3 regions of the Kitasatospora sp. NPDC058243 genome follow, and region 1 is predicted to be linked to each of the others. Evidence: riboswitches for the same ligand, from Rfam matches in the RefSeq annotation. Region 1 holds a riboswitch; each other region holds the start of a gene.
The links. A riboswitch is a leader RNA that binds a small molecule or an ion and turns the genes downstream of it on or off. The one in region 1 is predicted to bind cobalamin.

Region 1 (6,232 bases):
CGGGCTCCTGCACCAGCGCCCGCGCGAGCTGGACCCGTTGCCGTTCGCCGCCCGACAGCGTCGGCCAGGCCCGGTCGAGCAGGTGTCCGACGTCGGCCGCGGCAACGGCATCGGCGAACACGGACCGCTCGTGGGCGTCGGCGGCGGAGTCCATCGGCACGGGCCAGCGGCTGCGGTACGGCGTGCGTCCGAGCTCGATGACCTGACGGACCGGCAGTGACAACCGGGTGTCCGCCTGCTGCTCCATGAAGGCCACCCGTCGTGCTCGTCGGCGGGCCGTGAGGGCGTGGAGGTCCTCTCCGTCCAGGAGGACGCGCCCCGCGCTCGGCCGGGTCAGTCCGGCGACCGCGCGCAGCAGGGTGGTCTTCCCGGCGCCGTTGGGCCCGAGCAGGCCCGTGATCCGGCCGGGGGCGAACGCGAGCGAGACCGCGTCCAGCAGCGTGGCTCCGCCGATGCGCACGCGGAGCTCCTCCGCGCGCAGCTCGGCGGGCGGCGTCACGGTCACTGCGGTCCCCCCTCGGCCCGCCCCTGGCGCCACAGCAGCCAGGCGAAGAAGGGCGCTCCGAGTCCGGCCGTGATGACGCCGACGGGGATCTCCCGGTCGGGCAGGACCGAGCGCGCCACGATGTCGCTGCCCACCAGGAGGGACGCACCCACCAGTGCCGACACGGGCAGCAGGAGGGCGTGGCGCGGGCCGCAGACCAGTCGGACCACGTGCGGTACGACCAGGCCGAGGAACCCGATGACGCCGGTGTTGGCGACCAGGCACGCGGTCACCAGCGCGGCGGTGGCGACGAGGAGCCAGCGGGTGCGCTCGACGTGGACGCCGAGGGAGCGGGCGGTGGTCTCGCCGAAGGCGAAGGCGTCCAGGTCGCGGGCCGAGGAGGCCAGGACCGTGACGCCGACCAGCGCGACCGCGGTCAGGAAGACGGCGGTGGGCCAGCGCACGCCGGCGACCGAGCCGAGCGTCCACTCCATGACACCGCGCGCCGCGTTGCGGTCCCCGAGGACCAGCACGACGAACGAGGTGTAGGCCCCGCACATCTGCCCCACCGCGATGCCGGCGAGCACGGTCCGGGTGGTCGGTAGCGACCGGGTGCGGGCGCCGGCCAGTGCCAGGACGACGGCGGCGGCGAGCAGGGCACCGGCGAAGGCCGCCGTCGCCACCGCGCCGGTGCCCACGGCGCCGGTCACGCCGACGCCGAGGACGATCACGGTGACCGCGCCTGCGGCGGCTCCGTCGGAGATCCCGAGCAGGAAGGGATCGGCCAGGTCGTTCCCGGTCAGCGTCTGCAGCACCGCGCCGCAGACCGCGAGGCCTGCGCCGGTGGCAGCCGCTCCCAGAACCCGGGGCAGCCGCAACTGCCAGACGATCTGGTCGTCCAGCAGCGTGACGTGCTGGCCGCCCAGCCCGAGACGGCGCGCCACGACATCGATCACCGTCCGGACCGGCTCGGGTTGCGAGCCCACGGCCAGGCCGAGGAGCACGGTGGTCAGCAGCAGGGCCGCACCGATGGCCAGGGCCGCCGTCGCGCGGCCCGGACCGGAGGGCCGCACGACGGGGCGGGGTTCGGTGGTCATGAACCCGGGTGCAGCTGGCCCAGCCCTGCGGACACCCGGGCGGCACCGTCGGCGAGCCGCACGCCGGGAGTCGACTCCGAGAACGGCACCACCACGAAAGCCTTGCGCTGCACGGCGGTGAGCTTGCTCAGCACCGGGTCGTTCTCCAAGTAGTCGATCTTGGACTGGGCGGTGTCCCAGCCAGCGTCCGCGACCACGATGGCGTCCGGGTCCGCCGCGACGACCTTCTCCCAGCTCACGTTCTGCCAGCCACCGGGCAGGTCCCCGAAGACGTTGCGGGCGCCCACGGCATCGAGCACGAGCTGAGGTCCGCCGTGGCCGGCACCGACGAACGGCGACTTGGTGTCCGAGTCGTACCACAGGACCTTCAGACCCTTGCCCGCGGCCGTCGCCGTGAACTGGGCGAGCTGCTGCTCCTGCTGCTGCTGGATCGCGGCGGCCCGCTCCGTGACACCGAAGACCTCGGCGACGTCGTTCAGTTCACCCCACACCGCCTGCCAGGTCGTCGGCGGCACCTGGCTCTTGTCCGAGCAGCCGAACGGGGACAGGTACGACGGGATGCCCTGGCCGCGCAGCTCGTCCCGGCTGCCCGCGACCTTGTCGGTGAACGCGCTGGAGTAGGAGGCGTACAGGAAGTCGGGACGGGCCGCGAGGAGCTTCTCCTTCGTCGGGTAGTCCTTGGAGAGCACCGGGACGGAGTCGTAGGCCGCCTTCCACTTCTCCGGGACGGAATCGTCGAGGTAGGCGGTACCGGCCATGCGGGACTGCAGGCCGAGGGACAGGGCCACCTCGGTGGCACCCTCGTTGAGCGTCACCAGCCGGGCGGGCGGCGCGCCGACCGTCACGGTCGTCCCGCAGTTGTCCACGCTCACCGGCGCGGCACTTCCGGCCGCCCCGCCGGACGTGGCGGGCGCGGGGGCGCCGGTGCAAGCCCCGAGCGCGCCGGTGAACAGGACGGCCGCGACCACCCGGCCGACACGTATCGGACCTGTGGGACGAACGGAACATATCGATCGAAACGGATACAGCAGACCGCTGGGCACGTGTTCTCCAAAACCCTCGTGGAACATGTCGCGCCGTGGCCGGTCTCCTGGCTTCCGCATCAACACGCCGCAGCCGACCTTCCCGGACGGCTCTTCCAGCCCGCCCAGTGGCCCTGACCGCTGGAAAAGCCGGTCAGCGAGGGCCGCGGAACTCCGCGGCAACAGTGGCGAGGGCCGCACCGGACTCAGACCGGTTTCCCGTACACCACGGCGATGGCAAGGTATCAGGCGTGGTCAGGTCGGTGCTGACCGGCTCAAGGACGCCCACCGGCCACGCGAAGCGCCGGCAGCGGCAGCGCCTTGACGGAGGTGTGTGTTCGGCCTGCCGGCTTTCCAGCGCGCTGTCACGCAGTGGCGGTGGCAGCTTCGGTGGCTCCGCCAGTTGAGGGTGACTGGAGGGAGCAGGCCGAGATCCGGACCGCGAGCTCCTCGTAGTCGACGGGTTCGCCACACAGCCGGCGTACGGAAGCAAGGCCCAGGCTGGCCTGTCCGGTGGCCTCCACGAGAGCACGGGAAGCAACGTAGAAGCGCCACTGGCCGATGTCGAGCGGGTCGTAGTCGGCGTGGGTGAGCGCGATATGGAGGGCGAAGACGTAGACATCCGCGTTGTAGGACTGCTCTGCGGCGTCACCGTCCTCGGGAGTCCAGGTGCGTCCGCGCAGCCGGGAGAAGCGAATCTCCGACAGCTGACGCTGCCCCCAGGCTTGGAGGTAGGCGCTGGTCTTGACCTCGATCCTGAGCCCGTCAGGCGTCAGGACATCGAAGCTGTCCCATTCCATGTTGCGTGCCACAGCGCCGACGGCGCGGTGGACCAGGAATTCCGCGAGCAGGCCCCGGGTGGTGTTGGTTCGCAAGTCGGGCATCGCGTAGCGCCAGAAGTCCAGCACCGTCCCGGCATCGGTGCCGCGGAAGGCCTCGTTGCCGTCGAGCGGCGCCAGTTCGGCCGGGGTGTGCCAGGCGTTGGGGGCGGCGGAGTCGGAGAGCATTCCCCCAGCCTGACACGGGCGCCGGACGGGGAGGGCGGTATCGGGGGCAGCGCTCAAAGTCCACGGCGCTGTGCCCTCGCGCCCTCCCGGGCTGGAGAGCTGCTGTTTCCGCAGGTCAGAGGCCTGATTGCTGCCTCGAAGTGCCGCGGTTCCTCGGCGGCCGCAAGCGCAGCTGCGGCGAGTCCGCAGGACTCGGTCTGTGCCCGCGTGTTACTGGGTACGGAGGGGATCGACGGGGGAGTGGGTCGCGAGTGGCGAGAGGTCGGAGCCGGGGCGTGAGTGGTGAACTGCGGTATGACGATCTGGTGCGGCCGCTGCCGGAGTTGCTGAAGAGGCACACCGAACGGTCGGCGGAGCGGGTCGCGTTCCACGACTTCTCGCGCGGCGTCAGCTACGCCGAGTTGGAGCGGCGGACCGGGCGGTTGGCCGGGTCGCTCGTGCGGGCGGGGGTCCGGCGCGGGGATCGGGTGGCGCTCTGCCTGGGCAACTGCGTGGAGCTGGTGGAGGGTTGCCTCGCCGTGCTGCGGGCGGGGGCGGTCGGTGTCCTGCTCAACCCCCGCTCCTCCGACGACGAACTCGACTACTACCTGCGGGACAGCGGCGCCTCGGCCATCATCACCGACCCCGCGCACCTCGCGCAGCTGCACCGCCTCGGCGCCGCGTACCGCGGCCTGCACACCGTGCTCACCGGGGCGGGCCCGATCCCCTCGAACGCCCCCGACGGCACCGTCCTCTTCGAGGCTGCGGCCTCGACCGGGGACGGGCCCGCGGCCCCCGACGACCTGGGGCTCGACGATCCGGCCTGGCTGCTCTACACCTCCGGGACCACCCACCGCCCCAAGGGCGTGCTCTCCACACAGCGCAGCGCACTGTGGTCGGTGGCGGCCTGCTACGCGCCGCTCTTCGGGCTCTCCTCCGAGGACCGGCTGCTGTGGCCGCTGCCGCTGTTCCACAGCTTCGGGCACTCCCTCGCGATCCTGGGCACCACGGCCGTCGGCGCGAGCACCGCGATCGCCGGCGACCTGCTGACGTCCGGCGAGTTCCTGACGCCCGGCGACCTGTGGCGCACGCTGCGCACCCCGAGCGCCGCCCTCGGCGGGCCGTTCACCGTCCTGGCCGGCGTCCCCACGACGTACCACCGGTTGATGTCCTCGGCGAAGGACACCCCGCTCCCCGCACCGCGGCCCGGGCTGAGGCTCTGCGTCACGGCGGGCGCGCCGTGCCCGCCCGAGCTGCGCGGGGCGGTGGAGGAGACGCTCGGCGCGCCGCTGCTCGACGTCTACGGCAGTACCGAGACCTGCGGCGCGATCGCGGTGGCCCGCCCGAACGGCCCCCGGGTCGACGGGTCCTGCGGACTGCCGGTACCCGGGGTCGAGGTCCGCGTCGTCGATCCGGACAGCGGGGCCGACGTCCTCGCGGGCGGCGAGGGCGAGATCTGGGTCAGCGGTCCGAATCTCATGACGGGCTACCACGACCAGCCGGAAGCGACGGCCGCCGCGCTGCGCGAGGGCTGGTACCGGACCGGGGACCTCGGCCGTCGCGCCGAACACGGCCACCTCGTCCTCACCGGCCGGGTCAGCGAACTGATCATCCGGGGTGGCGAGAACATCCACCCCACGGAGGTCGAGCACGTCCTGCGGGGCTGTCCCGGGGTGCGGGACGCCGTGGTCCTCGGCCTGCCGCACGGCGTCCTCGGCGAGGTCCCGGTCGCCTTCGTGGTGCCCGGCCCGGAAGGCCTGGACCCGCGGCTGGTGCTCGACGTCTGCCGCTCGCAGCTCGCGGAGCACAAGGTCCCCGTCGAGGTCCGTGAGATCGCGGCCGTCCCGCGCACGCCGTCGGGCAAGATCGTCCGCCATGCGGTGCTCAGCGACCCGGCTGCGGCGCCGGCCCCGGCCCCGGCCGGGGGTTCCCTGGAGCACGGGCTGCTGTCGCTGCCCCGGGAGGAGCAGGAACGCGCGCTGTGCGAGAGGGTGTGCGCCGAGACGGCCCGGGTCTGCGGACGGGCGCCGGAGAGCGGGCCCGGGGCGGGCGGCTCCTTCGTGGACGGCCCGTTCGCGGACCGCTCGTTCACGGACCTCGGGCTGACCTCGCTCGGCGCCATCGAGCTGATCGACCGGCTCGCGGCGTCGACCGGGCTGAGCCTGCCGACGACGCTGGTCTTCGACCACCCCACCCCGGCCGCCGCCGCCCGCCACCTGCACACCGAACTGTTCACCGCCGAGCCTGCCGTACCCACAGCCGAGGCCGTCACCGCACCGCGGACCGCCGAGCCGGAGGACCCGTACGACCGGGACCCGGTGGTGATCGTCGCCATGGCCTGCCGCTACCCCGGTGGCGTGGAATCCCCCGAAGGGCTCTGGGAGTTGGTGTCGCAGGGCACGGACGCGATCTCGGACCTGCCGACCGACCGGGGCTGGGACCTCGCCGCCCTCTACGACCCCGACCCGGACCGGATCGGCACCTGCTACACCCGCAGCGGCGGATTCCTGCACAGCGCCGCGGAGTTCGACGCGGGCCTGTTCGGCATCTCGCCGCGCGAGGCGTTCGCCATGGACCCGCAGCAGCGGCTGCTGCTGGAGGTCACCTGGGAGGCGTGGGAGCGGGCCGGGATCGACCCGGCGT
Region 2 (6,232 bases), on a different contig from region 1:
CGCAGGGCGCGCAGCCCGTCAGATACCGCACGTTCGCCGCCCGGGTGATCAGCGCCGCATCGGCCCCGGCCGCACTGCAGTGCTCCCTCACCCGCTCCCGCCGACCCGCGTACGCATCAGACATGCGTCGAGCCTACGAACCCCCACCCCGATCCGCCCGCCGAGCACCCCCGACAGGGCGCGCTCCCGCCCCCGCACGCCCTCTTTGTGGTCGCTACGCCCCCTCCGGATCGATCAGGCCTCGGCGATAGGCGGGGACCAGGTTCTGGGGGACGAGCAGTTCGCGGCCGTTGAGGGTGATCGGGACGAGCTTCGGGGCCTTGCCCTTCCACTGGGCCCGGCGGTGCCGGGTGTTGCTGCGGGACGTCTTGCGCTTGGGGACGGCCATCGGGGGCTCCTTGTCGGGTGGTGACGGTGGTGACGGTGGTGACGGTGGTGACGGTGGTGGCGGTGGTGACGGTGGTGGCGGTGGTGCCGGCGGCGATGGCTACCGGGTGGTGCCGGCGTCGTACGGGAGGAGGGCCATCTCGCGGGCGTTCTTGACGGCCCTGGCCACGGCGCGCTGCTGCTGGACGGTGAGCCGGGTGACGCGGCGGCTCCGGATCTTGCCGCGGTCGGAGACGAAGCGCCGCAGCAGGTCGGTGTCCTTGTAGTCGATGTACTCGACGCCGGCCGCGAACAGCGGGTTCGGCCGGTCCTTGGGCGGGTTCGGTCGCTTACGCACAGTGACGGCTCCTCAGTGAACGGGGTCGAGCAGGTCCCGGAAGGCGTCCGGCAGGGCCTTCCAGCCGGGTTCGCCGGCGGCGAGTTCGGCGTCGGTGAGCAGACAGGAGTCGAGCAGCCCGGTGACACCGTCGACGTCCAGGCCCTCGGCGGTGAAGCTGAGCTGCTGCACCCGGTCGCCGTGCAGAGGGTGCCAGTCGAGGGCGGCGGCGGCCCGGCGGGCGGGCGGGTAGAGCTCCCAGGCGGCGTCGGGCAGGGAGGTGAGCCAGGGCCCGCACTCCTCGACCGCGAGGTTGGCCCCGGCGGCGTCCCAGGCGAGCATCAGGTCGGGCCGGTTGGCCAGCCAGAAGCGGCCGCGGCTGCGCTGGGCGGCGGGGACGAGCAGTTCCAGCGCCCGGTGCAGCCGCTCGGGGTGCAGCGGGCGGCGGCGCTCCCAGACCAGCGTGGTGACGCCGGCCTCGTCGCTCTCCTGCGGGAGCAGCGCGATCGCCGGGTTGACCCGGTCGCGGGCGGCGGCGACGTCGAAGCCGCCGAGGGCGGCCCGGGTGAGCGCGCCGGTGCCGAGCCGGACGACCCGGGCGGTGGGGTGGAGCTGGCGGAGCAGCGCGAGCCCGGGCGTGTGCGCCGTCGCGCGCGGGACGGCGAGGGTGGTGGCGTACTCGACCTGGTGGGCGAGCGCCTCCGCGCGGGTCCGCTGGTCCTGGCGGGCGGTGTGCTCGCCGTGGTCCACCAGGTCGTCGGAGACGGAGAGTTCGCCGATCAGCCGGTCCGGGTCGACGGCCGTGACCACGCCCGCGAGTTCGACGGCGTCCTCCAGGTGGCGGCCGTCCGCCTCTCCCCCGGCGATCACCTCGACGGCCGGGTGCGGGTCGCTGCCGCCCCACAGTTCGACGATCGCGAGTCCGTACCGGCCTTCGTCGGCGATCCGCAGCAGTCGCGGCAGCAGGTCCTCGCGCAGGGCGCAGCAGGGGCAGTCGTTCACCAGCGGGACGTCGGCGGCGTCGAACCCGCCTCCCGCGTCGCGCAGTTCGCGGTGGACGACGCCCTGCGAGGCCTCCCGCAGGTCGTGGTGGAGGACCACCGCGTCCACCGCGGCCGCGGCCAACTCCCGGACGGTGGCGCGGCGTTCGGCGGCGTGCAGGCCGGCGACGACCACCACGGGCAGCTTGATCCCGTCCACGCCGCTCACCAGCTGGCCTTGCGGACGCCGGGCAGGTGGCCGGCGTGGGCGTGGACGCGGAGGTTGACCCGGGAGAGGCCGAAGGCGCGCAGGTAGCCGCGGGGGCGGCCGTCGACGGCGTCGCGGTTGCGGATCCGGGTGGCGCTGGCGTCGCGGGGCTGGCGGGCGAGTTCGGCCTGGGCGGCGGCGCGTTCGGCGGGGGCGGTGCCGGGGTGGGCGATGATCCGCTTGAGCTCGGCGCGGCGCTCGGCGTACCGGGCCACGACGGCGCGGCGCTGCTCGTTCTTGGCGATCTTGCTCTGCTTGGCCATCAGACCTTCCCCCCTCGGGCGCGGATGCGGGCGACGGCGGCCTCGATGCCGATCGTGTCGATGGTGCGGATGCCCTTGGCGCTGAGGGTGAGCCGGACGTACCGGCCCTCGCCGGGCAGCCAGTAGCGCTTGTGCTGGATGTTGGGGTCGAAGCGGCGGCGGGTGCGGCGGTGCGAGTGCGAGATCGCGTTGCCGAATCCGGGCTTGCGGCCGGTGAGTTGGCAGTGGGCGGACATGGGTGCTCCCTGACGTCCGGGAATGGGCAGGACGGAGCTCACGTTACACCAGATGAAAATGACTTCCATTTCGGTGTACGGTTTCGCCCCAGCCCCGAACACCCCGCCAACCCGCCAACCCGCCAACCCGCCAACCCGCCAACCCGGGAGGACACCCATGGCCCGTAGTGAACTGCGCCCCGTCATCAAGCTCCGCTCCACCGCCGGCACCGGCTACACGTACGTGACCCGCAAGAACCGCCGCAACGACCCGGACCGGATGGTCCTGCGCAAGTACGACCCGGTCGCGCGCCGGCACGTCGACTTCCGCGAAGAGCGCTGAACCCCGCCCGCCCGAACTGAACCCCGCACCGACGGAACGCCGACCGGCAGCGACCCGTACCGCCCCGCAGCGACGAAACGGCGCCTCCCCCGGGATCCCAGGGGAGGCGCCGTCGCTGCTCGCAGCCGTCGCCGCTCGCAGCCGTCACTACTCGGCGGCCACCCAGCGCTTCTCCACCCGGGCCAGCTTCCAGTAGGCGATCGCCGCGGCCCAGACCACCACGAACAGCCCGGCGATCGCGTAGCCGACGTTGTCCAGCGAGATGCCCGCGATCCAGCCGGTGACCGGGTCGGTCAGATCGAGCTTCTCGTGCAGCACGCCGACCAGCTCGATGGTGCCGATGACGAAGGCCACCGCGATCGACAGCCCGGTGATCGTCAGGTTGTAGTAGACCTTCCGGACCGGGTTGGCGAAGGCCCACTGGTACGCGAAGTTCATGAACGTCCCGTCCAGGGTGTCGAACAGGCTCATCCCGGCCGCGAACAGCAGCGGCAGGCAGACGATCGCGTACCAGGGCAACCCGGCCGCCGCGCCCGACCCGGCCATCACCATCAGGGTGACCTCGGTCGCGGTGTCGAAGCCCAGCCCCAGCACCATGCCCACCGGGAACATCTGCCCGGGCCGGGTGATCGAGCGGGTCGCCCGGTTCAGCACCCGGGCCATGAAGCCCCGCGAGTTGAGGTGCTCCTCCAGCTGCGCCTCGTCGTACGACCCGGCCCGCATCGCCCGGAACACCTTGAGGATGCCGAGCAGCGCGGCCAGGTTGAGCGCGCCGATCAGGTAGAGGAACGCGCCGGAGGCCGTCGTGCCGACCATCCCGAGCCACTTGTGGGTGGTCGAGTCGTCGTCCATCAGCGTGCTGGCCAGCTGCGCGCCGCCCGCCACCAGGGCGGCCATCAGCACCACCATCGAGGAGTGCCCGAGGGCGAACCAGAAGCCGACCGAGACCGGCCGCTTGCCGTCCGCCATCAGCTTGCGGGTGGTGTTGTCGATCACCGCGATGTGGTCGGCGTCGAAGGCGTGCCGCATGCCGAGGGTGTACGCGGTGATCCCCAGGCCCACGCCGAAGACCTGGGTGCCGACCGCGTAGTTGTGGGGCGCGACCAGGAAGATGAGCGTCCCGAACGCCACCACGTGCATGGCCAGGATCACCCCCATCAGCCCGGCCGTGCGAACGGTGTCCTCGCGCTTCCAGCGGAACGTGGGCAGCACGGACGGTGTCGCCGGCGCCTCGGCGGCGGCGGTTTCGGGCAGGGTCATTCGGGTCACGCTCCAGCACCTCGTGGAAACACTTCGTGAGATGCCGTGGCCGGTCTCCTGGCTTACGGGGGTCCCGTACCCGCCTTCCCAGGTGCGCGAGGCTCCCAGTGGCGTCGTGGGTACGGACGTCTCTCCATCGTCGACGATCACGATGGCCCGATCACAGTGGCGAGGGCCGCTCCGGACTGGGACCCCTGAGGATCCGTCACCGGTCTTCCCGAGCACCACGGCGGGGAACACCGTAGGGGTCAGGACCCACCCTTGCAAGGCTGCGCACCTGCGCAGGTGTCCAGGATCACAGGCCCCCTCCTGCAACAATGTGCGCATGCATCTCGTACCGGCCGACCGCGCGGGCCACCGCACCATCGACGGACACCGGGTCTGCGAGGCCATCGCCGCGATCGGCGACCCCGCGCACGTCCGCACCTGGGCCGAGCGGTTCTCCCTGCTCGCCGACCCCGGGCGGCTCGCCCTCCTGCTCGCCCTCCACCGGGCCGGCCCGCTCGCCGTCTCCGACCTCGCCGTCGCCACCGGCATGCGCGACCCCGCCGTGTCCCAGGCCCTGCGGCTGCTCCGCACCGCGGGCGTGGTCACCGGGGACAAGGACGGGCGGGTCGTGCGCTACCGGCTCGTGGACGAGGCCATGCGCCCCCTCCTCGACGCGTGCGCCGCCGCCGAACACCACGAGCCCACCGCGGCCGTCGGCTGACCGACTGGACAGTGCCTGGTCAGGCCGCCTGGCAGGCGGGGCACCAGAAGAGGTTGCGCGCGGCGTGCTGCTCCGTCCGGACGTCGGTGCCGCAGACCAGGCAGGGCATCGCGGCCCGCCGGTAGACGTACACCTCGCCGCCGTGGTCGTCGACGCGCGGCGGGCGGCCCATCGCCTCGGGGGTGTGCTCGGGGCGGACGGTGTCGATCCGGCCCGCGCCGACGCCCTCGTGCATCAGGGCGACCAGGTCGGCCCAGATCGCGTCCCACTCGCCCCGGGTGAGGTCGCGGCCGGCGCGGTGCGGGTTGATCCCGTGGCGGAACAGCACCTCGGCCCGGTAGACGTTGCCCACCCCGGCCAGCACCTTCTGGTCCATCAGCAGCGCGGCGACGGTCGTCCGGCTGGCCGATATCCGGCGCCAGGCGGCCTGCGGGTCGGCGTCGGCGCGCAGCGGGTCGGGGCCCAGCCGGGCGGCGACGGCGGCCTTCTCCGCGCCGGTGACCAGCGCGCAGGTGTTGGGGCCGCGCAGGTCGGCGTAGCCGTCGTCGTTGGCCAGCCGCAGCCGGACCAGGCCGACCGGCTCGGGCGCGGGCCCGGTGCCGAAGGCGAAGCCGCCGTAGAGGCCGAGGTGGACGTGCACCCAGCCGCCCTCCTCGAAGCCGAGGAACAGGTGCTTGCCGACGGCTTCGGCCGCGGTGAGCAGCTGCCCGTCGATGGCCTTGGCCTCGTCGGCGAACCGGCCCTGCGGGCTGGACACCTCGACCGGGCGGCCGCCGAAGGCCTTCCGGTTCTCGGCGGCGAGGCGGTGGATGATGTGGCCTTCCGGCACGGGCGTCAGCTCCCCCGGGGTGGTTCGACAGGACCTGCACATCATCGCAGTCGGCGCCGACAGCACCGGATCGTCGCAGGTCAGCGGACCGGCATGCCCATCAGCCGGGCCAGGATGACGCGGTCCAGCTCGGCGGCGGTGCCGGCCACGTCCAGGTACGAGTTGTCGATGATCGGCAGCCCGGAGTTGTACCAGCCGGCCATCCGGCCGTGGATCCGCGCCACCTCCTCGTCACCGAGCCGCCGGGTGCCGCCGCGCCGGGCGTTGCGGTGCAGCACGGAGTCCAGGCTGGGCAGCAGCACGACCGGGATCATGCCGGGGCCGATGTGCCGCTTCCAGCCGCCGAGGCCGATGGCCGGGCGGTCCGGGAAGACGGCGTCGTCGATGATGCAGGAGATGCCGTTGGCGAGGTAGTTGCGGCAGGCGAAGCCGCAGGTGCGGCGGGCCAGCCGGTACTGCGCCTCGGAGGCGTTGTTCCAGCCGGACTGCGGGTTGGCGAAGCCGGACTGCACCCACTCGCGGACGTCGTCCAGGCTGATGTGCGCAGTCGGGCTGGGCCGGCGCTCGGCCCAGTACCGGGCGACGGTGGTCTTGCCCGCCCCGGCCGGGCCGATCAGCAGGACGGCGATCGGACTGGCGGGCGCGTGCCGCTGCGGCGGGTG
Region 3 (6,232 bases), on a different contig from region 1:
GACCGTCGTGGCCGGTCCCGGTGGTCTTCCAGCCGCCCTGGTTGAGCAGGGTGAAGCCGGTGGTCGGGGTGGTCCCGCAGGAGCGCAGCAGCGGGCCGCCCCACTTGCTGAAGTCCACGGCGAGCACCACGCCGGAGGTGGTGGTGCACTGGTCGATCGGCAGCGGCGCCGCGGACGCCGGGGCGGTGCCCACGGCGACGCCGCCGAACGCGAGGGCGAAGGTCAGGGCCGCCGCCCCGGACAGCCCGCCGAGCCGACCGCCGAGTCCCCGGCTCACCGGTGCCGCCCCGGGGCGGCCGCGCTACGACGTCGGGCGACGAGGACGGCCGCCGCGCCGAGCGCGGTCAGCACACCCGCGCCCGCCGTCAGCGCCAGGGCCTGGGTACCGGTGCCGGCCAGGCTGCCGGAACCGGTCTGCGCCGCCACGCCACCGGCGGGGGCGACGGGTGCGCCACCGCCACCGGCCGGAGCGTCGATGCCACCGGCCGACCAGGTGGCCGAACCGTCGCCGGTCGAGGGAGCGGCGGTGTCCGAGGGCCCAGTCGTGGCGGGAGAGCCCGTCGGGCTCGGCGTGTTCGTGGGCGTGTTCGTGGATGTGTTCGTGGGCGTGCCGGTCGGGGTATCGGTCGGCGTGCCCGTGGGAGTACCAGTGGGCGTGCCCGTCGGCGTGCCCGTCGGCGTACCCGTCGGGGTCGCCGTCCCGGTGGAAGTCGGAGTCGGCGTCGGCGTCGACGTTCCCCCGAGGTCCCGGAACAGCGTGCCGAACGAGATCCCGGTGGCACCGCCGAGCACCTGCGTGGACGCGCGGACGTCCGATCCCGGTTGCCCGGCAGAGGCGACGTTGAACCCGCCGTCGCCGTTCTGCTGACCCGCCAGGAAGTCGCGCGCCTTGGCGATCCGGGCGCCGTACGAGGCCTGGCGCAGCGTCATGCCCTGGATGGCGAGCGCGGCCGAGTTGGTCGAGTCGCCGGCCGCTCCCGGGAAGCCGCCGTCGGGCAGCTGCCGCGCGGCGAGCCAGCCGAGGCCCTGGTCGACGGCCCGCGCGGCCTCGTCCCCCGGCACGAGGGCGAGGGCCATGACGGCCATCGCCGTGCTGTCCACGTCGGAGTCACCGGTGGCGGGGATCAGGCTCGGCCAGGAGCCGTCCTGGTGCTGGAGGCCCTTCAGGTAGGCGATCGCGGGAGCGGCGTTCGTCGAGTCCCCGGCCCGGAGCTGGGCCATGATGCCGAGCGCCTGGGAGAACACCGAGGTGGCGTAGGTGTAGTTGCCGGGCGCCGCGCAGCCGGTGCTCTGGTCGGCCTTGGTGCACACGAGGGCGGCCAGGGCGGCGATCAGGTCGTGGCCGCCGAAGGCGCGCGGGTTGCGGCCGACCGCCTCGGCGAGCAGCGCCTCCTTTCCGATCGAGCCGCCGCCTGCGTACTCGGTGCCGATGCCGGTCCAGTCGTTGACGGTGCGCTCACCGGCGTCCTTGCCCGGCTGGTCCAGGAAGTCGACGATCCTGCGCAGCGCGGCGTCGTCGGTGCCGGTGGCCGCGAGGGCGTAGGCGCCGTCGATGGTGAGACCGAAGTCGGCGAAGGCCGGGAAGCCCTCGTAGTAGCGGCCGTTGATCAGGCGGGACGGGTCGGTGAGGTAGGCGCTGCCCTTGGCGGCGTCGGGGGTTCTTCCGGCGGGCTTCGTGGTGGCGGGCGTCGTCGGCGGGGTGGTGGCGTCCGGGTTGTGCCGGACGCTGGTGAGGTCGGTGCCGGTCAGGGCCAGGATCGCCTGCTCGGTGGCGGCCGGGTCCGGGTCGGTGGTCGACGCGTCGGGGCCGAAGCCGCCGTCCGCGCCCTGCCGGGCGGCGAGCCAGGCCGTGGCGGCGGCCCGGCGGGTGTCCTGTCCGGTGGCCTTGAACGCCTGGGCCGCGCTCGCGGTGCTGATGGTGTCGCCGGGGGCGCCGAGGTACGGGAGCAGGGATCCGTCGGCCTGCTGTCCGGCCGCGAGCTGGTCCGAAGCCTTCTTCGCCGCCGTCTCGTACCCGGCGGCCGTGCGAAGGGCGAGCACCGCGAGGCCGGTGGTGAGCGGGTCGGACTCGCAGTGCTCGCCGGCGACGATCATCGATCCGGCCACCCCGCCGTCGGCGCACTGGAGCGCCGTGAAGCGGGCGAGCGCCGGGGCGGGTGGCGTGACACCGGCGCGTTGGAGGGCGATGACGCCGAGGGACTGGACCCAGGGCGAGGCCGCGCCGAGGAAGTCCCCGGCGGCGGTGCACCTGCCGTTCTCCCCCGCCGCCGTGCAGACGTGGCCGGTGAGCGCGGCGATCAGGTCCCGGCCGCCGAAGGCCCGGGGATCGCTGCCGGCGCTCTCGGCGACGAGGGCCAGCAGTGCGGCGGCCCTCGCATCGGGCTGGCCGGCCGGTCCGTCGGGGTACAGGAAGGCGTCGGTGTGGGCGGCGAGGAAGGCGGTCGTCCTGCGCAGCGCCGGGTCCTGCGTGCCGGCGGCGGCGAGGGCGATGGCGGTGAGGGCGGTCCGGGGGTAGTCCGGCCCCTCGACGGCCCAGTTCTCCATGTGGTCGCCGCCGACGAGTTGGCGGGCCAGCCAGGCCACGGCGGCCGCCGGGTCACCGGTGGCGGACGGCCCGGTCGAGGTCGGCCCGGTCGGAGTCGGGGTCGGTGTCGGAGTCGGGGTCGGGGTCGGGGTCGGGGTCGGGGTCGCCGAGGGTGACAGCGAGGCGGATGGCGAGGCGGACGGCGAAGCCGACGAACCACCGCTCTTCGCTCTCACGGAGTCCGGGGTGAAGCCCGGTGCCCCGCTGGTGCCGCCGATGTCGGTGCCGCCGTACACCCAGGCCTCGACCTCGCCGGGCTTGGGCTTCTGCGTCCCGGCGCCGAACCGGCTGTAGGACCAGGCCTGTTGGCCGGGTTCGGCGATCCAGTACGACCAGTACGCGGTGGCCTGCGGGGTGTTGACGCAGGGTTCCTCGGCCGGCGTCGGGTACTGGGTGCCGCTGTTGAAGGTCCCGGTTCCGAGGCGGCAGATGAAGGCGGGTCCGTCGTGCTCGGTTCCGGCGGTGGTGAAGCCGGCGGCGTGCAGCAGGTTCATCCCGGTCGTGGGGTGGGCGTCGCAGCCCCGGACGACGCCGCCGCCCCAGTGGGTGAAGTCGACGGCGACGATCGCGCCCGTCGTCGCCGTGCACTGCTCGATCGGGTCGGCGGCCGCGGTGCCGGGGCGCCCGAACAGGACGCTTCCGCAGGCGGCGACCGCGACAGCACCGGCGACCACCACGGAGGCGAGGTCCCGGTTCCTGTGACGTGTGCGACTGCTGCTGACCCTCACGACGACTCCCTGGTCGGTCGACGCGGGACGCAACGGCGCAGCCGACGGTCTCCTGGGCAGGGACCGTCCGGACCGCGTCGTAGTCCGCGACGACGCAAGTGCTCTGTGAACAGGCCCCCGGTCCAGGCATTCCGGCTCACCCACCACAGGTGGGTCCACGGTTGCGGGTCAGCGCCGGAGTTGGACCGGCTTCCCCTGAATGCCGAGGGCAAAAAATCGGTTCATCAGACCACGCCGGTAGAACAGGAGTCAACGGGTCGTCATGTCGATCACACCACCTCGTGCGCCGGTGCGCCGTGCGGTAGCGTCCGCGGTGGCCGAGCGGGGGAACCCGGTGCGAATCCGGGGCTGACGCGCAGCGGTGTGGGGTGGCCATCGTGCCGCCCTGAGCCCGAATGCCCGCCCGGCCGCGCACCATGGCGAAAGCCGGCCCACGCGATCCGGGCGGCGACCGCTCCGGCAGTCGCGCGCCCTTGAACGGACGCCGGAACTCCGGGGCAGGGTCGGCGCCCGCCACCCCAAGGAGCCTGTCCCGTGTCCCTCCTCGCCCCCTCGCGAACCACCCCCTCGCAGACCACCTCCTCGCGGACCGCCCCCTCCCGCGCCGCCTCCGTCGCCCTGACGGCCGGCGCACTCCTGCTCTCCGCCGTCCCCGCCCACGCGACGGCCAGCCCCACCCAGATAGCCACCTCGAAGAGCACCGGCGTCACCTACCTGAAGTCGCTCCAGGCCGCCGACGGCAGCTACGTCACCGGCGGCGGGCTCTCCAACGAGTGGGCGTTCAGCGCACTCGCGGCCGCCGGCACGGCCGCCGCCGACGTCACCCCCGGCGGCGACCCCACCAAGAACGCCCGCCTGGTGTACCGCGGCCAACTCGCCGCCCCCGGCTGGCCGAGCGCCTCACCGGTCGTCACGGACTACGAGCGCGGCATCCTCAACGCCTACGCCGCCGGCATCGACCCCGCCCGGGTCGGCCCGGGCCGCAACCTCGTCGCCGACCTCGCCACCTACTGGCAGACCGCCGAACTCGGCTACTACGGCCCGTCCGCCAACTTCAACGGCACCGTCTTCGGCCTCCTCGCCCTCGCGGGCGCCAAGACCCAGGCCGGCAACCCCCGCGTCCCGCAGCCGCTGCTCGACGCCTCCGTCACGGCGGTGCGCGCCAACCAGCACAACGACGGCGGCTGGAACTTCAGCAAGGCCGCAGGCGACCCGAACGCCCTCGCCCAAGGCAGCGACATCGACATGACCGGCGCCGCCATGGCCTCGCTCTGCACCGGGGGCGTCCCCGCCACCGACCCGGCGATCGTCGCCGCCAAGAACTTCCTCAAGGGCAAGCTCACCGCCTCCGGCGCCTTCAACGCCATGTTCGGCGTCAACACCGACTCCAACGGCTGGGCCGTCTCCGGCCTCAACGCCTGCGGCATCAACCCCCAGGGCGCCGACTTCACCAGCGGCACCGGCAAGAGCCCCGTCGACTTCCTGATCGCCCAGCAGTTCAAGCCCGGCGGCGGCTTCAAGTACCTGCCCACCGACACCACCCCCTCCCCCTACGCCTCCGTCGACGGCCTGCGCGCCGTCGCCGGCGCCGGCTTCACCGCCACCCCGCCGGCCCCGACCACCGCCGGCGAGCCGGCCTGGGCCGCCGCCACCACCTTCGTCCCCGGCACCGCCGCCAAGCTCGCGCTGGTCATCGACGACGGCACCAACCCCCTCAAGGTCTGCGCCGTCACCCTCACCCCGACCGGCACCACCGCAACCCTCGGCGACGTCCTCGACGCCGCCGCATCCGCGACCCCCGCCGGCTGCGTCACCGCCGTCACCCCGTCCTCCGGCACCGGCGCCGTCACCGCGATCAACGGCACCGCCAACAGCGGCTCCTCCACCTGGAAGATCACCCTGGACGGCACCACCGCCACCACCGCCACCCGGGCCACCACCGTCCACCTCGGCGACACCGTCTCGCTCCGCTACGGCAACTGATCCGAAGACCCTGGACGCCGGGTAGCAGCGGGGACGGCGCGACGATGTTCCACGACGTGCCCGGCCTGCCCCACTGCTGAACCACCCGGTGCCCCACAGCGGCCCCGCGCACCGACTCCGGTGCGCGGGGCCGCTCGCACGTCCCGGCGCCCCTGCCGGTCAGGGCAATTCGCCTCAAGTCCCCCACCTCTTAGCCGAGTTCACGATCACGCAACAGCCAAACCGCCGTCCTGGAAACGTCCGGACGAGTGATCATCCAGCCCGCCCGTTCGGACCGTTGAGATCGAGCGGGGCCCGTCAGCCGGCGGTCTTCCGGTCGGGTCAGTGGCTTGTCGGAGCCGTCGCCTAAAGTGCAGCTTCTGACGACGGGCGGCCGGAGAGGGGTCGGGTAATGACCGAGGCATGGGACCGACTGCGGGCGATCATGGGCGAGCCGGTGTACACCCCGGCGCGGGTGCCGTGGGAGCTGGCACCGGCCGAGCTCGGGGTCCAACTGCCGTCGGAATAACGGGCGTTCGTCGATCTGTACGGTGCGGTGAACCTGAACGGCGAGTGGGGTGTGCGGTCGCCGACGGAGCGCTCCCACGGAGCCGGTTCGCCGGGCGGCCTGGCGGGGTGGCGTTTCGAGAGCGACACCGAGTTCCGGGGGCAGGTCGAGGGCGAGGACGAGTTCTGGGACCAGGAGCGCACCCCTGTGTTCCCGGACCCGGGCGGGCTGCTGCCCTGGGGCATGAACAGCAACCACAACTACTGCTGCTGGCTGACCGACGGCCCGGACCCGGAGCAGTGGCCGGTGGCCGTCTTCTGCGACTTCGGTGGCGTCGACGACGGTGCGCTCGACCGTTTCGACGGCGGCTTCGCGGAGTTCGTGGCGACCGTACTCACCGGCGGCTACGCCCATGAGGACGAGTTGCTGGTGCGCCCGGACCCGGAGGAG

Region 2: another riboswitch for cobalamin. It lies ahead of ACFVX9_RS16270 (HoxN/HupN/NixA family nickel/cobalt transporter); the one in region 1 lies ahead of ACFVX9_RS35245 (ABC transporter substrate-binding protein).
Region 3: another riboswitch for cobalamin. It lies ahead of ACFVX9_RS09805 (prenyltransferase/squalene oxidase repeat-containing protein); the one in region 1 lies ahead of ACFVX9_RS35245 (ABC transporter substrate-binding protein).

Annotation. Positions count from the first base shown of each region.
Region 1 covers NZ_JBHVWW010000082.1:21,689-27,920, reverse strand. Annotated here, with positions in the region: gene ACFVX9_RS35255 (ABC transporter ATP-binding protein) at 1-505, opposite strand, end outside; gene ACFVX9_RS35250 (FecCD family ABC transporter permease) at 502-1,581, opposite strand; gene ACFVX9_RS35245 (ABC transporter substrate-binding protein) at 1,578-2,549, opposite strand; cobalamin riboswitch at 2,644-2,849, opposite strand; gene ACFVX9_RS35240 (hypothetical protein) at 2,969-3,610, opposite strand; gene ACFVX9_RS35235 (type I polyketide synthase) at 3,886-6,232, shown strand, end outside.
Region 2 covers NZ_JBHVWW010000020.1:104,069-110,300, forward strand. Annotated here, with positions in the region: gene ACFVX9_RS16235 (Xaa-Pro peptidase family protein) at 1-124, opposite strand, end outside; gene rpmF (50S ribosomal protein L32) at 215-388, opposite strand; gene rpsR (30S ribosomal protein S18) at 488-724, opposite strand; gene ACFVX9_RS16250 (CobW family GTP-binding protein) at 737-1,903, opposite strand; gene rpsN (30S ribosomal protein S14) at 1,909-2,214, opposite strand; gene rpmB (50S ribosomal protein L28) at 2,214-2,450, opposite strand; gene rpmG (50S ribosomal protein L33) at 2,608-2,772, shown strand; gene ACFVX9_RS16270 (HoxN/HupN/NixA family nickel/cobalt transporter) at 2,920-4,032, opposite strand; cobalamin riboswitch at 4,062-4,276, opposite strand; gene ACFVX9_RS16275 (metalloregulator ArsR/SmtB family transcription factor) at 4,358-4,741, shown strand; gene ACFVX9_RS16280 (DNA-formamidopyrimidine glycosylase family protein) at 4,761-5,570, opposite strand; gene ACFVX9_RS16285 (AAA family ATPase) at 5,651-6,232, opposite strand, start outside.
Region 3 covers NZ_JBHVWW010000010.1:34,973-41,204, reverse strand. Annotated here, with positions in the region: gene ACFVX9_RS09810 (hypothetical protein) at 1-277, opposite strand, end outside; gene ACFVX9_RS09805 (prenyltransferase/squalene oxidase repeat-containing protein) at 274-3,312, opposite strand; cobalamin riboswitch at 3,416-3,559, opposite strand; cobalamin riboswitch at 3,637-3,713, shown strand; gene ACFVX9_RS09800 (hypothetical protein) at 3,931-5,295, shown strand; gene ACFVX9_RS09795 (hypothetical protein) at 5,831-6,232, shown strand, end outside.